One region of the Promicromonospora sp. NFX87 genome, then DNA from elsewhere that is predicted to be linked to it. Evidence: riboswitches for the same ligand, from Rfam matches in the RefSeq annotation. Region 1 holds a riboswitch; each other region holds the start of a gene.
What was found. Region 1 has a riboswitch for cyclic di-AMP ahead of ACNYC2_RS01670 (C40 family peptidase). Riboswitches for the same ligand answer to the same signal wherever they lie in the genome.
Positions count from the first base shown of each region.

Region 2: it holds a riboswitch for cyclic di-AMP, as region 1 does, so the genes downstream of both, ACNYC2_RS04640 (C40 family peptidase) here and ACNYC2_RS01670 (C40 family peptidase) in region 1, are expected to answer to the same signal.
Region 3: it holds a riboswitch for cyclic di-AMP, as region 1 does, so the genes downstream of both, ACNYC2_RS19390 (C40 family peptidase) here and ACNYC2_RS01670 (C40 family peptidase) in region 1, are expected to answer to the same signal.
Region 4: it holds a riboswitch for cyclic di-AMP, as region 1 does, so the genes downstream of both, ACNYC2_RS27525 (C40 family peptidase) here and ACNYC2_RS01670 (C40 family peptidase) in region 1, are expected to answer to the same signal.

Region 1 covers NZ_CP183413.1:346,759-350,492, reverse strand. The annotation lists gene ACNYC2_RS01680 (aminotransferase class I/II-fold pyridoxal phosphate-dependent enzyme) at 1-347, shown strand, start outside; gene ACNYC2_RS01675 (universal stress protein) at 414-1,379, opposite strand; gene ACNYC2_RS01670 (C40 family peptidase) at 1,571-2,317, opposite strand; cyclic di-AMP (ydaO/yuaA leader) riboswitch at 2,368-2,559, opposite strand; gene ACNYC2_RS01665 (metal-dependent transcriptional regulator) at 2,743-3,459, opposite strand; gene serC (phosphoserine transaminase) at 3,549-3,734, shown strand, end outside.
Region 2 covers NZ_CP183413.1:1,049,239-1,052,972, forward strand. The annotation lists gene ACNYC2_RS04635 (NAD(P)-dependent oxidoreductase) at 25-1,002, opposite strand; gene ACNYC2_RS04640 (C40 family peptidase) at 1,116-2,030, opposite strand; cyclic di-AMP (ydaO/yuaA leader) riboswitch at 2,034-2,183, opposite strand; gene ACNYC2_RS04645 (phytoene desaturase family protein) at 2,330-3,734, shown strand, end outside.
Region 3 covers NZ_CP183413.1:4,324,334-4,328,067, reverse strand. The annotation lists gene ACNYC2_RS19395 (purine-cytosine permease family protein) at 1-1,420, opposite strand, end outside; gene ACNYC2_RS19390 (C40 family peptidase) at 1,516-2,277, opposite strand; cyclic di-AMP (ydaO/yuaA leader) riboswitch at 2,277-2,460, opposite strand; gene ACNYC2_RS19385 (FAD-binding oxidoreductase) at 2,585-3,734, opposite strand, start outside.
Region 4 covers NZ_CP183413.1:6,154,156-6,157,889, forward strand. The annotation lists gene ACNYC2_RS27515 (S8 family serine peptidase) at 1-635, opposite strand, end outside; gene ACNYC2_RS27520 (hypothetical protein) at 781-1,539, opposite strand; cyclic di-AMP (ydaO/yuaA leader) riboswitch at 1,840-2,037, shown strand; gene ACNYC2_RS27525 (C40 family peptidase) at 2,040-2,774, shown strand; gene ACNYC2_RS27530 (hypothetical protein) at 2,886-3,734, opposite strand, start outside.

The DNA.
Region 1 (3,734 bases):
ACATGCGCAAGCACCGCGAGATCCTGGCGCCCAAGTTCGAGGCGGTGGCGCAGATCCTGAACGAGCGTCTGGGCGGGTCCGGCATCGCGTCGTGGACGGAGCCCAAGGGCGGCTACTTCGTGTCGCTCGACGTCGCTCCGGGTACCGCGTCCCGCGTGGTGCAGCTCGCCAAGGAGGCGGGGATCGCGCTGACGCCTGCGGGCGCCACCCACCCGTACGGCAAGGACCCGGAGAACAAGAACGTGCGCCTCGCGCCGTCGATGCCCCCGCTGGACGAGGTGCGCACGGCGATGGACGGCGTGGCGACCTGCGTCCTCCTGGCCGCCGCCGAGGCCGCGACCAAGTAGGACCCGCTCCAGCGTTGGTCGAGCTTGTCGAGACCGGTCTCGACAAGCTCGACCAACGGTCGGGCGTCAGTCCGTGCAGTGCTTGTTGACCACGAGCACGGGGCACGCCGCGTGGTGCAGCACCGCCTGGCTCGTGGAGCCCAGCAGCAGCCCGCGGAACCCACCCCGCCCGCGCGACCCCAGGACCACCAGGTCCGACGCCGTCGAGAACTCCGTCAGCAGCTCCGCGCCGGTACCGTCCAGCACGATCCGCCGGATCCGCAGGCCGGGGTTCTGCGCCTCGTACTTGTCGACCAGGACGTCCATGCCGGCCCCGATGTCGGCGAGCACCTGCTCCCGGTCGATGTTCGACGGCAGCCACGCGAGCATCCCGCTGTTCCCCACGGGCACGCCGGTGACGGCGGTCAGCTCCGCGCCCCACGCGTTCGCCTGGAGGATCGCGTGCTGCAGCGCCCGCTCGGCCTGCGGCGACCCGTCCACACCGACGACGATGCGGCGCACCTCCCGGATCTCGGCTGCCGCTGCCGTCGTGCTCGTCTCGGCGTCCGCTCCCGGCCCGGAGCCGGGCTGGCTCCAGGAGACGCCCCGGTTCGCCTCGGCGCGCAGCGGGACCACGACGACCGGGCACCGCGCGTGCGCGGGCAGTGCGGACGACACCGTGCCCAGCAGCCGCTCCGTGAACCCGCCCCGGCCGCGCGTGCCGACGACGGCCAGCCCGTAATCGCCGGACAGCTCCACGAGCACGCCCGCCGCGTCGCCGGTCGCGACCTCGGTCGTGGCGCGCACGCCGGCGTCGGCCACGCGCGCCTCCGCCTCGGCGAGGACCGACTTGGCGCCCTCCTGGATGGTCGTGTCGTCGAGGGCGGCGTATCCGCCGTCGAGCGACGCGGCCGTGAAGGACGGCAGCGAATAGCTGCAGACGATGTGCAGCGCCCAGCCCACGCGGTGCGCGTAGGCGGTGGCCCAGTCCAGCGCGTGCAGGCTCGCGGCCGATCCGTCCACCCCGACCAGTACGACCTCGGATCGCGTCATCGCAAGACCTCTCTTCGCCCAAGCACCATTGCAGTCCAACGCTACCGGCGGTGCGCGCGTTATGGGTGACCGGTGGCAAAACAAAGATTCGCGAAGTAGAGCGCCTGTCCGGGTCTCCCTGGCGACACCAGGGAATTTCGGACAGGCGCTCTACTTCGCGAATCTATGCTTGCGGTACTACGTGGCTGGGATCAGCCCAGGCGGATGAACGTGGGGTTCGACTGCCAGATGGTGCGGAAGTCGACGACGGTGCCCGGCTTGGACGCGTCGATCATCGTGTTGCCACCGGCGTAGATCGAGACGTGCCCGGGGGTCCACATCAGGTCGCCCGGCTGAGCCTCGGACGCCGGCACCTGGGTGCCGTAACCGGCCTGGGCCGACGACGAGTGGGGCAGGCTGATACCGAGCTGCCCGAAGACGTACTGCGTGAAGCCGGAGCAGTCCATGCCGCTCGGGCTGGCGCCACCGGAGACGTACGGCACGCCGATGTAGCGGCTCGCGATCGAGATCACGGAGTTGCCGATCGCCGACGCGGGGATGTCGACCGAGCTGGAGACGGTGCTGGCGGCTGCCTCGGCGGCCTCAGCAGCCTCGGCGGCGGCAGCCTCGGCTGCCTCCTCCGCCTCGTTCGCGGCGAGCTCCGCCTGGTAGTCCTCGTTCTCGGCGGCGGAGACCACGGAGACCGCGGACTTCTCGACGTTGAGCTCTGCGTCGGGTGCCACCGACACGACGGGTGCGTTGGAGAGCGCCTCACGGGCCTGCGTCGCCAGCGCGTTGAGGTCGACCGAGTTCATCTTCGCGTGGCCGGTCTCCACCGGAGCAGCCTGGGCGACCAGCGCGCCACCGAAGGTCGAGACGAGGAGCGCGCCACCAGCGGCTGCGACCGCGGTGCGGCGGCCTACTGCGGCGTTCTGAGCAAGTTCGGTGAACGGAGTCACTGGTCGTCGCGCAGCCCGATGGCGAGCGCGAGTCGTACGTGCAGTCACGTAGTACCTCTCCTTGAACGCCTTCGAGGTCAGCTGTCGGGTTCGGGTGGGAGAAATCACCCGGCCGAGCATCCCGAAGGAATACCCGGCTTCACCCCGAGGACGCGCCCTGGCGCCCGTTGGTGGGTCCCCCGCCTCTGTCATGCGGTCGTCTTGGGGCCCCGGCCGGTGACAGAGTTCGGCGTCCGTCCGAGGACCCCCACGAATAACTCCGTGGGAGCGGTCCGAACGTACCGGACCTCACCCTCGATGTCACGTTCCGGCAACGACTGCCAGAGCGTGTCGCGAGAGGGTTTTCGCTTTTCCGACAAACTGGACGGCGGCTGGGGAGCGACCGGACGGCAGACCGGCCAGCCGAAGGCCCCGCGAGGCCTGTCTCAGGCCGTCGCGACGAAGAGGTGGCGGGCCACGTCCTCGCCGAGCTCGAGCGCCGTACCCGCGCCGTCGACGGCCACCGTGTAGGTCCCGCCGCTGTGCTCCGCGGTGATGCGGGAGCCGGGCACCAGGCCGGCCTCGGACAGGCGAGCGAGCAGCTCGATGTCCGTCTGCAGCGGCTCCGCGATACGGGTGAGCGACGCCGCGAGCGGCTCGCCCTTGACGCCCTTCTTCGCCGCCGCCTCGAACGCGGACGGCAGCGAGATCACGCCGGTCAGGAACGGTACGTCGGTGTACTCCTCGCCGAGCTCCGAGAGGCCGGGGATCGGGTTGCCGTACGGGTCGTGGTGCGGGTGGTCGAGCAGGCCCACGAGGCGCTTCTCCACCAGGTCGCTCATCACGTGCTCCCAGCGACAGGCCTCGACGTGCACGTGCTCCCAGTCGAGCTTGATGACGTCGGTCAGCAGCCGCTCCGCGAGGCGGTGCTTGCGCATCACGCGCATCGCCTTGTCGTGGCCCAGCTCGGTGAGCTCGAGGTGCCGGTCGCCCGTCACGATCACGAGGCCGTCGCGCTCCATACGTGCGACGGTCTGCGACACCGTCGGGCCTGAGTGCCCCAGCCGTTCCGCGATGCGCGCGCGCAAGGGCGTGATGCCCTCCTCGTCGAGCTCGTAGATCGTCTTGAGATACATCTCGGTGGTGTCGATCAGATCCGTCACGTCAGCTCCCGTCATGCGCACAGCCGCCCAGTCGCCCTGGACACGTGCGGCCCGGGCGTCGGCCCAGGTTCTAGTCTAGTTCTGTGCCACTGACAATCCCGCCACACCTGCTGCCCGCCGACGGCCGATTCGGCTCCGGCCCCTCCAAGGTGCGCCCGGGTCAGGTGGATCATCTCGTGGCGAACGCGCACGTTCTCGGCACGTCACACCGGCGGACGCCCGTGAAGAACCTGGTGCACCGCATTCGTGAGGGTGTCACGGAGCTGCTCGGCGCG
Region 2 (3,734 bases), 700 kb from region 1:
GGACACCCGCTCTACTTCGCGGCACTACCTCGTGGCTACGTTGCGGAGTTTCGCGCCCGTGCGCCAGGCCGTGAGCTGGTCCGCGAGGAAGCGGGCGGCGCCGCGCGGCCGGCCACCCGCCACGTGGGGCGTGAGGATCAGGTTCGGGAGGTCCCAGAGCGGGGAGTCCTCCGGCAGCGGCTCCGTCTCCATGACGTCGAGCGCGGCTCCCGCGAGCCGCCCGGACCGCAGCGCGTCGGCGAGCGCTTCCTCGTCCACCGTCGCACCCCGGCCGACGTTCACGAACCGGGCAGTCGGCGGCAGCAAACCCAGCAGGCGGGCGTCGAGGATGTGCCGCGTCGCGGGGATCGCGGGCAGCAGCGAGATGAGCAGGTCGGTCTCGGCGAGCAGGGCGTCCAGTCCGTCCGGCCCCACCACGGGGTACCCGGAGCGCTCGCCCGCACGCGAGGCGACGCCGGTGACCCGCGCACCGAGCGCGGTCAGCAGCGGGGCCAGCCGCAGGGCGATCGACCCGAAACCCCAGATCGTCACGCGTGCGCCGTCGAGCGTGTACTCGCGGCCGGTGACCGGGTCGGCCTGGGCGAACGCGATCTCCTTGGCCCAGTGGTGCTCCCGCTGCGCGGCGAGGGAGACGTCGATGCGGCGCACCGTCGCCAGGACCAGCGCCAGGGTGTGCTCGGTGACCGTGTCGTCGTGCAGGGACTGGCCGGAGGAGATGACGACGTCGGGCGCGAACCCGGCACGCAGCGCGACGTCGGGCCCCGCGGAGAGGGTCTGCACCCAGCGCAGCCGGGGGAGCCGGAGGGCGGCGTCGGCGAGGATCTTGGGCGGGCTCGACCAGGTGACCAGCATCTCGGCGTCGGTGTGCTCCTCGGGGACCGGCTCGTTCATCGCGTAGGCGACGACGGTGTCGGTGCCGCCGGGCGCGAAGGAGGCTCCGCCGTCGGGCAGCAGGGCCGGGAAGTCGAGGTCGAAGGGCACGTCCGGTACGAGGATCTTCACGCCCGGGACGTTACCGGACGAGCCCGGGACACGAACGAGGTGTGTCGCGCCAGGGGGTTGGCGCGACACACCTCGCGGTCCGGAACGGTGCTGCGGAGTGGCGGGGGTAGGCGTCAGCCCGTCACCCGGATGAACACCGGGTTGTTCTGCCACATCTCGCCGTACTGCACGGGGGTGCCCTCCTGCTGGGCCTCGACGACCATGCCGTCGCCCGCGTAGAGGGCGACGTGGCCCGGCGTCCACACGATGTCGCCCGGCTGCGCCGAGGCGGCGGAGACCTGGTACCCGATGGTCGAGATCGCGCTCGAGCTGTGGGGGATCGAGATACCGAGCTGGCCGTAGACGTACTGGATGAGCCCTGAGCAGTCGAAGCCGCTGGGGGAGGCTCCGCCCCACACGTAGGGCACACCGACGTACTCGAGTGCGAGGTTGACGGCCTGTTGGCCCAGCCCGGACGAGTCCGCGGCGGCAGCGGCCGCTGCCTCTGCGGCCGCCTCGGCCTCCGCGGCGGCTTCGGCTGCCTCAGCCTCGGCCTTCGCCTTCGCCTCGGCTTCCGCCTTGGCACGAGCCTCGGCCTCAGCCTTGGCCTTTGCCTCGGCGATGCCTTCCTCGGTCTCGGCGTACGGCGTCACGGACACGCGTCCGCGCTCGGCGTAGAAGTCGGCGTCCTGGGTGACCTTGACCTTGGTCACCAGGTTCTCGGCGAACCCGGCGCGGACGGTCGAGTCGACCGTGTTGCTGATCGTGTTGTTGCTGATGGTGTTGCTGACCGGCGTGGCGTTCGCGAGCGCGGCCTGCGTGTGCGTCTCGGCGGGCGCGGAGTGGGCGGTCTGGGTGAACACCGACGCCAGCATGCCGGACGTGACGACCGCGATGGCGCCGGTCCGGGCAGCGTTCTCGGCTGCGGTCTGGGTCAGTGCGGTGAAGGGGGTGAGTGCGGGGCCGTCGGCGCGGTGCCTGCCCCGGTTGCTGGAACGGCTTGCCTGGTCGTCCGCCCAGTCGTGCGTGCGGTCGGTGAGTACGGTCACCAGTGATCTCCTCGGACGCCTACGAAGTGAGCTGTCGGGTTCGGATGGGAGAGCGATTCACCCGGCCTCACAAGGAGGCTTCACCCCAAGGACACTCACGTGCCCGCTTACCTGGTTCCCCCGCCCCTGTCACGGTTCTGGCTGCCAAGGTCCGGTGACAGGGTTCGGCGTCCGGGCCTGGACCTCCCCGTTGCTGGAGAGGCGAGATCGACCGTACCTGCCCCTCGCGCAAATGTCACGATTAGGTCACATAGCGACCTGTGATGGAACGTCCTTGGCAATCTGTGCCCCATGCCACTATGGCGTCCATGACCCATTCGATGCGATCCCGGTACGACGTCGTGGTGGTGGGCGGGGGTCACAACGGCCTCACCGCGGCTGCCTATGCGGCCCGTGGCGGCCGGTCCGTCCTGGTCCTCGAACGCGCGGACCACGTGGGCGGCGCCGCCGTCTCGGCCCGCCCCTTCGCCGGGGTGGACGCGCGGCTGTCGCGCTACTCCTACCTCGTCTCGCTCCTGCCTCGCCGGGTGATCGACGAGCTCGGCCTGCCCGTCAGGCTGAAGCGCCGCCGCTGGTCCTCGTACACACCGGTGGCCGACGGCGGCCTCCTCGTCGACAGCCAGGACGACGTCGCCACGCGCGCCTCGTTCCGGCGGCTCACCGGTTCGGACGCCGACTTCGAGGCCTGGGGCCGCTTCTACGCCATGACCGCCGAGGTGGCCCGCCGGCTCGCGCCGACCCTCACCGAACCCCTGCTCCCGCGGTCGGCGGTCCGGGACCTCGTGGTCGACGGGGTGGGCGAGGAGGCCTGGCGCGCGCTCTTCGAGGAGCCCCTCGGAGAGGTGCTGCGCCGCACCTTCGCCGACGACGTGGTCCGCGGGGTCGCGGCCACCGACGGCCTGATCGGCACGTTCGCCGACATCGACGAGCCGTCCCTGCGGCAGAACCGCTGCTTTCTCTACCACGTCATCGGCAACGGGACCGGCGACTGGGACGTGCCGGTGGGCGGCATGGGCGCCGTCTCGGGCGCCCTGCGCGACGCCGCGGTGGCCGCCGGCGCGACGATAGTCACCTCGGCGACGGTCACCGCCGTCGATCCAGGTGCACCCGGCGCCTCCGGCGCGGAGGTCGCCTGGACCGACGCCGACGGGCGCACCCAGGGCGTCACGGCCGGCCACGTGCTCGCGGCGTGCGCCCCGGCGGAGCTGGACCGGCTGCTGGGCGGCGACGCCTCGACGACTGCCGACCGCCCCGAGGGCGCCCAGCTCAAGGTGAACATGCTGCTGACCCGACTGCCCAGGCTGCGCGACGACGTCGACCCCGTCGCCGCGTTCAGCGGGACCCTGCACGTCAACGAGTCCCTGACCCAGCTCCAGGCAGCGCACGCGCAGGCCGCCGCCGGGCGCATCCCCGACCTGCCGCCCAGCGAGATCTACTGCCACACGCTCACCGACCGGACGATCCTCGGGCCGGAGCTCGCCAAGACGGACGCGCAGACCATCACGCTGTTCGGGCTGCACATGCCGGCACGGCTCTTCCGCACCGAGCCCGACGTCGCCCGTGAGCGGGCGCTCCGGGCCACGCTCGCCTCCCTCGACTCCGTGCTCGCCGAGCCGATCGAGGACGTGCTCGCGCTCGACGCCGACGGCGCCCCCTGCCTCGAGGTGCGCACCCCCGTCGACCTGGAGCGCGACGTCGGGCTGC
Region 3 (3,734 bases), 2.6 Mb from region 1:
GCTCCTCCTGGCGGCGGACGGCGCGCGCGGTGAGCAGGAGCGTGCCGAAGAAGCCGAGGGCCAGGGCGACGAGCACGCCCAGGTTGGCGTACGCCCAGTTCCCGTCGACACCGCCGAGCGGGCCCAGCAGGTAGCCCTGCCAGGCGAGCCACGGCGCGTAGGTGTTGGTCACGAGGCCCCACCCGATGGCGGTGCCGCCCAGCACCAGCGCCACGGCGGACCAGTTCACGGATCCGTACCGGCCGGCGGCGTCGTACAGGTCGGCGTCGGTGTAGTCGCGGCGGCGCAGCAGGATGTCGGCGAGCAGCACGCCGCACCACGCGGCGACGGGTACGCCCAGCGTGATGAGGAAGCCCTGGAAGGGGCCGATGAACGAGTCCGCGACGAACACGACGTAGATCGCGCCGATCACCATGAGCCCGCCGTCGATGGCGGCGGCGACCCAGCGCGGGGCGGGCAGGCCCAGGGACAGCAGTGCGAGGCCTGAGGAGTAGATGTCGAGCGCCGCGCCGCCGATCAGCCCGGCCAGGGCCACCACGACGAACGGGATGAGGAACCACGTGGGCAGGAGCGTGGACAGGGCGCCGATCGGGTCGGCGCCGATCGCCGCGTTCAGGTCGGGGTCCGAGCCGGCGAGCAGCAGGCCGAACACGAGCAGCACCACGGGGGCCAGTGAGGCGCCCAGCGTGGTCCAGCCGACGATCCGCGGGCCGGAGGCGGAGCGGGGCAGGTAGCGCGAGTAGTCGGCGGCCATGTTGACCCAGCCCAGGCCGAACCCGGTCATCATGAACACGAGACCGCCGATCACCTGCGGTGCGCCGCCGGCGGGGATCGCGGCGACGGTGGCCCAGTCGACGTGGTCGGCCACCAGGATGATGTAGACGACGGTGAGCACGGCGGTCAGCACGGTGATGATCACCTGCAGCCGCATCACGAGGTCGAACCCGAAGACGCCTGCGGCCACGACGATGCTCGCCACGACCACGAGGGCCACGATCTTGGTGACGGTTCCGCCGCCCCAGCCGAGCGCCCCGAGCACGGTCGAGGTCGCGAGCGTGGCAAGGGCCACGAGCACCGTCTCCCAGCCGACGGTGAGGATCCAGGACAGCAGGGAGGGCAGCTTGTTGCCGCGCACCCCGAACGCCGCGCGGGACAGCACCATGGTGGGCGCCGAACCGCGCTTGCCCGCCAGCGAGATGAACCCGCAGAAGAGGAACGACACCACGATGCCGAACGCGCCGATCACCGTCGCCTGCCAGAACGAGACACCGAAGCCGAGCAGGTAGGAGCCGTAGCCGAGTCCGAGCACGGACACGTTGGCCCCGAACCAGGGCCAGAACAGGCTGCGGGGCGCGCCGTGCCGCTCGGACTCGTCGATCGTGTTGAGGGCGTTGGTCTCGACCGCCGTGGGGACGCTCATGGTGGCGATCCTGCCACCTGCCGGTGACACGCACGAGAGGCCCGCACCGATGTGGTGCGGGCCCCTCGGGTGGCTGGGTTCAGCCGGCGCGGACGTCAGCCGACGCGGATGAAGGTCGGGCTGTTCTGCCAGATCTCCGTGTAGCGCACGGTCTGGCCGGGGACCGGCGCCTCGACCTGCATGCCGTCGCCCGCGTAGATCGCGACGTGGCCGGGGCTCCAGATGAGGTCGCCCGGCTGGGCCTCGGCCTGCGAGACCGGCGTGCCGGCGTAGCGCTGCTCCGCCGAGGAGTGCGGCAGGTCGATGCCGATCTGCGCGTAGACGTACGACGTGAACCCGGAGCAGTCGAACCCGGCGGGCGTCGAGCCGGCCCAGACGTACGGCACACCGAGGTACTGCATGGCGATCGACACGATCTCGGACCCTCCGGCGGAGGCCGGGGCGGCCTGCTCGACGGGCGCGGCGGTCTCGACGACCTCCTCGACGACCGGCTCGGGCTCGGGTTCCGGGGCGGGGGTCACCTCGATGGTGCCCGTCTCCAGCGTGAACTTGCTGTCGGCGGCTACCTGCACGGCGGGTGCGGTGTTCACGGCCTCGACCACCACGGCCTCGGCGACCGAGCCCTGCGACGTCTTGTTCAGGAGGTCGAGCTCGGCGGTGGACGGGCTGTTGTCGGCCACCGGCGCGGCGTCCGCGGGAACGCTGAGCAGGGAGACCGCCAGGCCGGAGCCGGCGACGACGAGTGCGCCGCGGCGGGCGGCACCTGAGATGCCCCGCGCCGCGGCACGGGAGAGGGGAGTCAGCGGGGTGATCGGTCTGCGGGCAGCACGGTGGCGCCCAGGCGTGCGAGTAGTCAAGAGCTTCTCCTGACGCCTACGAGGTGAGCTGTCGGATTCGGATCGGAGAATGACCCGGCCGCGTACTACCGGTGCGGCTTCACCCCAAGGACACCGTCTCGGTGCCCGCTTACCTGGTTCCCCCGTCCCTGTCTTTTGTCTGTGCAGTCTCGAGGAGGTGACAGGGCTCGGCGCCCACCTCGAGTGCCCGCGGACTTCCCGCGAACCGGAGCGACGCTAACCCCGTCCGGCCGCAAAGTCACAATCGCATCACGGCTCACGGGCCAGATCGCGTCCTACTTGACCCGAATTGTCCCTATGAGGTAGATCACTCCGCCGCCGGGGGAACGTTGTGATTCCGGGCAAACAGGTTGCTCGGGTCGTATTTCCGCTTCACCGTGGCAAGTCGCTCGTAGGTTCCCGCCGGATAGACCGCCGCGACGTCGTCCGCGGTGGTGGTCCCGAGGAAGTTCGAGTAGGCGCCGTTGACGTGCGGCGCGAGCCTGGCCCAGATCGCCGCGAGGCCAGGACGGGCGGCCTCGATCACGGGCTTCGGGCCACCGGCCACCGTCGCGACCAGCAGCTCCGCACTGCGGTGCGCGTACGCCGTCGCGTCGTCAGGGACTCGCGACACCGCGCCACCGACGCTGCGGACCGCTATCGACGGCGCACCCGCCGACGTCCCGACCTCGGCGAGGATCCGCAGCACGTCGGGCACCGACTCCCGCTCGACGAAGCCGCTGTGGCCCAGCAGTTCGAGACCCGGCGGCAGCGCCGCGCCCTCCACGAGGATGTCGGCGTAGGCGTGCGGCGCGACGTCGTCCTCCAGCACCGTCCCGAGCCGGCGGATCGGGTCGAGCGCCCTGGCCGCGAGCTCCGGGTCGTCGCCGTCGAACGCCACATGGATCTCGAGCGGCGCCTCCGGGCCGCCCGCGAACGGGTTGGCCACGTTCGCGATCGAGGTGAGCTCCTCGGGCGCCGTGCGGAGGTGGTCCGCCCAGCCCTGGAGCACGACGGCGGTCTCCGCGGCGGGGAACGTGATCTTGCCGAAGAAGACCGCTGTCGTCGGGTGGGCCACGAACTCGAAGGAGGTCACGACGCCGAGGTTGCCGCCGCCCCCGCGGACCGCCCAGAACAGCTCGGGGTTCTCCTCGGCGCTCGCGGGCACGACCACGCCGTCGGCGGTGACCAGCTGCGCGGCCACCAGGTGGTCGAGCGTCAGGCCGTGCTTGCGGACCTTCCAGCCGATGCCGCCGCTCAGCGTCAGCCCGCCGACCCCGACGCTCCTGGTGTCGCCGGAGGAGATCGCGAGGCCGTGCGGCGCCAGCGCCTCGGCCACCTGGCCCCAGGTCGCGCCGCCGCCCACCCGGACGAGACGGCGGTCCTCGTCGATCACCTCGACGTCGGCGAGCCCGCTCAGGTCGATCACGATGCCGCCGTCGTTGGTGCCGAAGCCGGGAAAGCTGTGGCCGCCGCCG
Region 4 (3,734 bases), 720 kb from region 1:
GAGTTGCCTGCCGCCGCGACCGTGAGCACCCCCCGCTCACGGGCGTACGCGATGGCGTCGCGCATCAGGGTGTCGAGACCGATGATCGTCAGCAGCTGCCCGCCCGGGGCCGAGCCCAGGGAGAGGTTGATGACGTCGGCGCCGTTGTCGGCGGCCCACCGGATCCCGTCCGCGATGTCCTGCGAGGAGCCCGAGCCGGCCTCGAGGACCTTGACCGGGAGCACCTTGGCGCCGGGGGCGACACCCGCGACGCCTATGCCGTTGTCCGCCGCGGCGGCGACGATGCCTGCCACGTGCGTGCCGTGCTCGTCCCCGTCGTTCTGACCGTCGGGGCCCCTGAAGTCCCCGTCGCCGCACGGACGGACGTCCGCGCAGCCGGAGAAGGTGGCACCGGGCAGGAGCTGGCCGACGAGGTCCGGCTGGTCGAAGTCGACGCCCGTGTCGACGACGGCCACCACCGCACCCTCACCCGTGCCGGCCGACCAGGCGGCCTCGGCGTTGATCTGGTCCAGGCCCCACTGCTTGTCCCGGAGGGGGTCGTTGGTAGCGGCCTGTGCACCGGGTGCCACGGCGACGAGCACCGCCACGGCGAGGGCCGCGGAGGTGGCGGCGCCGACGAGTGACTTCCTGTTCATGTGTGCCCCCTGTGTCTGCTCGTGGGCCGGATACCCCCGAACTCGGACAAACCTATGGGGACCGGACACGCGCCGAACAGGGCGAGCAAGGCACAGCGGGTGAAAATTTACACGCCCGCAATCAGCAGGGTCGCGGGCTGCCGCCTCAGGCCCAGGCCTCGGACAGCTCGTCCTCGTCCACAGCCTCCCGGGAGAGCCGGAGCGCCGCGATCGCCGCACCGAGCAGCAGGGCGACCACCCAGGCGCCGAGCTGGTGCGCGTCGGGCACCATGGCCGCCGAGGCTAGCTCGTGCGCCACGATCGCCGCCGCGGACAGCGGGTTCTCCGTGAGCGCGGAGCCCGGCCAGATGTTCTCCTGCACGGCCAGGAGGGCCGGCCCGGCGGCCTGCAGCACCCACACGATGCCCGCGGTCGGCAGCCAGCCGAGCAGCTCGAGCGGCCGGCTGTCCACCGCGAGGCCGAACGCCACGCCGAGCGCCACCGCGAAGATCCACCACGTTCCGGTGGGGGACACCAGGTTGCCCGGCACCAGACCCCACAGCCAGCCGTCCAGGAGCACGACGGGCAGGGCCAGGGCAGGCCCGCGCAGGACGGCCGGGCCCAGGGCCACCAGGAGGCCGGCCGCCAGCCCTACGACCCCGGCAGCGACGGTGACGACGAGCATCCCGAGCGGCGCGGCGTCTCCGGGAGCACTGCCGCGGATCGCGAGCAGGCACGAGGCACCGCCCGCCGCGGACATGGCGAGCAGGGTGCCCGTCGTCGCGGCAGCGGCACCCGCCCTTGCCGAAGCCGGGATGCCCGCCGTGAGGCCGCCGAGAAGACCGCCGATCAGCGCCATGACGACCAGGCCGACCACTGCGTCGTCGGCGGTGAACGGGAGCGGCAGGAATGCGGTTGAGCGCACTGTCGAAGCCTCAGTAAGGCCTATGACCTCGTACAACGCCTGCAGGAGCCAGGGCAGAAACCCGCACACCCACCAGACGACGGCACTGATGGGAAGCACCCACCAGGCGGAGACGCGATATGCGCTTTCACCCATGCCGCCGAACGGTAGCCGATGTATGTGATGTCGGTCATAGCCTATGAAGACCGGAACGGCGCAAATCTGTGCCTTCGGCGGGTGAGACCGGAATGCGTAACCCGATCGTGACTTTTCTGGGGAAGGTGTGTACGTTGACTTCTGCCCCACCACATCGGTGGGGCCGTGAACCGGACGCCGAATCCTGTCACCGGTTCATGACCAGACGTTCGAGACAGGAGCGGGGGACCCACCTTCCCGGGCGACAGCACCATCGTCGCCCTCGGGGTGAAGCCGGACGGAACCCCCCAGTAGCCGTGCGGCCGGGTGTGTACTCCTACCCGAACCCGACAGCTGACCTCGCAGGCGGTACAGGAGACATTTAGGTGACGAACTCCCTTCGCGGACGGCATCGTGACAGCCGCCCGGCCATGACACCGCTGAGCATCCTTGCTCGTACCGCCACAGAGAACGCAGGCACCGTAGCCCGCCGAGGAGCCATCGCCGCAGCAGCCGGTGGCGTCCTGATCTCGACCATCGCGACGACGGCCCACGCGGCCCCCGCCATGGATCTGAAGACCGACGTGAAGTCCGCCAAGCTGAACACGGTCGACCTGCACTCCCTCACCGCGGTGGCCAAGCAGGCAGTCGCCGCGGCCCCCACCGTCACGGTCCCGTCCGACGCGAAGATGCCGATCGAGATGGAAGCCCTGGGCACCTCCTCGGGCGCCGACGGCAAGAAGGGCGACGGCCCCGCCGTGGTCTCGGTCGACGCGCCGGACCCGGTCCCGGTCGGCGAGCAGGCCATCAACGTCGCTTTCAACTACCTCGGCATCACGTACGTGCTGGGCGGTAACTCGCCGGCCGAGGGCATGGACTGCTCCGGCCTCATCCAGTACGTGTACGCGCAGCTCGGCGTGAACCTGCCGCACTCGTCCGGCGCGATGCTGAGCTCCGGCTACCAGGTCACCTACCCGGAGCCCGGCGACATCGTCTGGACGCCGGGCCACGTGGCCCTGTACGCGGGCGACGGCATGATCATCGAGGCCTGGGCCGCCGGCATGCCGGTGCGCTACACCGAGATGTGGCAGAACAGCCCGACGTTCATCCGCGTCGTCTGAGCCGGAGAGCCTGAGCCGAGGCCGCGGTACCGCAGTACATCGCGAGGCGTCGCCTCCGCGCCGGGTTTCCGCCCGACGCCGGAGGCGGCGCCTCTCGCGTGTCCGGACCGTTCACTCCGGCCAGTCGCAGTAGTCCGCGACGAAGGCGTAGAAGTCGGAGCGCGCGGTGTCGGGCATCGGCACGTAGACCGGCTCCTGCCGGACGCCGCCGACGCGCGCGGAGACCGGCAGGAACGTGCCCCGCTTGTCCTCGGCCACCGCATGGACGTCGCAGCGGGCGGGCACCACGGCCAGGACCACCTCGCCGGCCCCCTGTCCCGCCAGGTCCGGGCCGACCCAGCCCGAAGCGTCGCCGCCTGGGTCCGCATTCGTCATCAGGGTCGTCCCGGCGATCCGGTCGAGCGTGACCTCCGGGCCGCCGTCGACCCGCTCGATCCGCAGGGTGACCAGAGCGGTCAGCTCACCGTCGCGGGTCTCGACGGGGACGTCGGCGTCGACGGTGAGGTCGGCTCCGGCCGCTACCGCCGCTGCCGAGCAGTCCACCGCGTGGTTCCGGGCGAGGTGCCCGACGGGATCGTCCACCTCGTCGACGGCGACGTCGGTCGCCGGGCCCAGGTCGTCGCCCTCGCCGAGGGCGAGCGTGATCGTGGCGGACGGCGCAGCGGCCTCCTCAACCACCGCCAGGTCCGCGCACCTCGCCTGGCCCAGCCCCACGAAGACGGCGCGCGTGGCGCCCGGCCGCAGCACGAGGGTGCGCCCCTCCTTGGTGAGGTGTGACGGCCCGAACTGCTCGGTCCGCAGGGCCCCGGAGAGGAGCGTCAACGTCTCGCCGGAGTCGTTGGTGACCTCGAGCCGGATCTCCCGTTTGGCGTACTGCTCACGGCCCTGCGCCACCTCGACGCTGAGGTGGGAGGCGACGTCGTCGGGCACCGGGCCCTTCGCGGACGGCGGCGCGCCGCC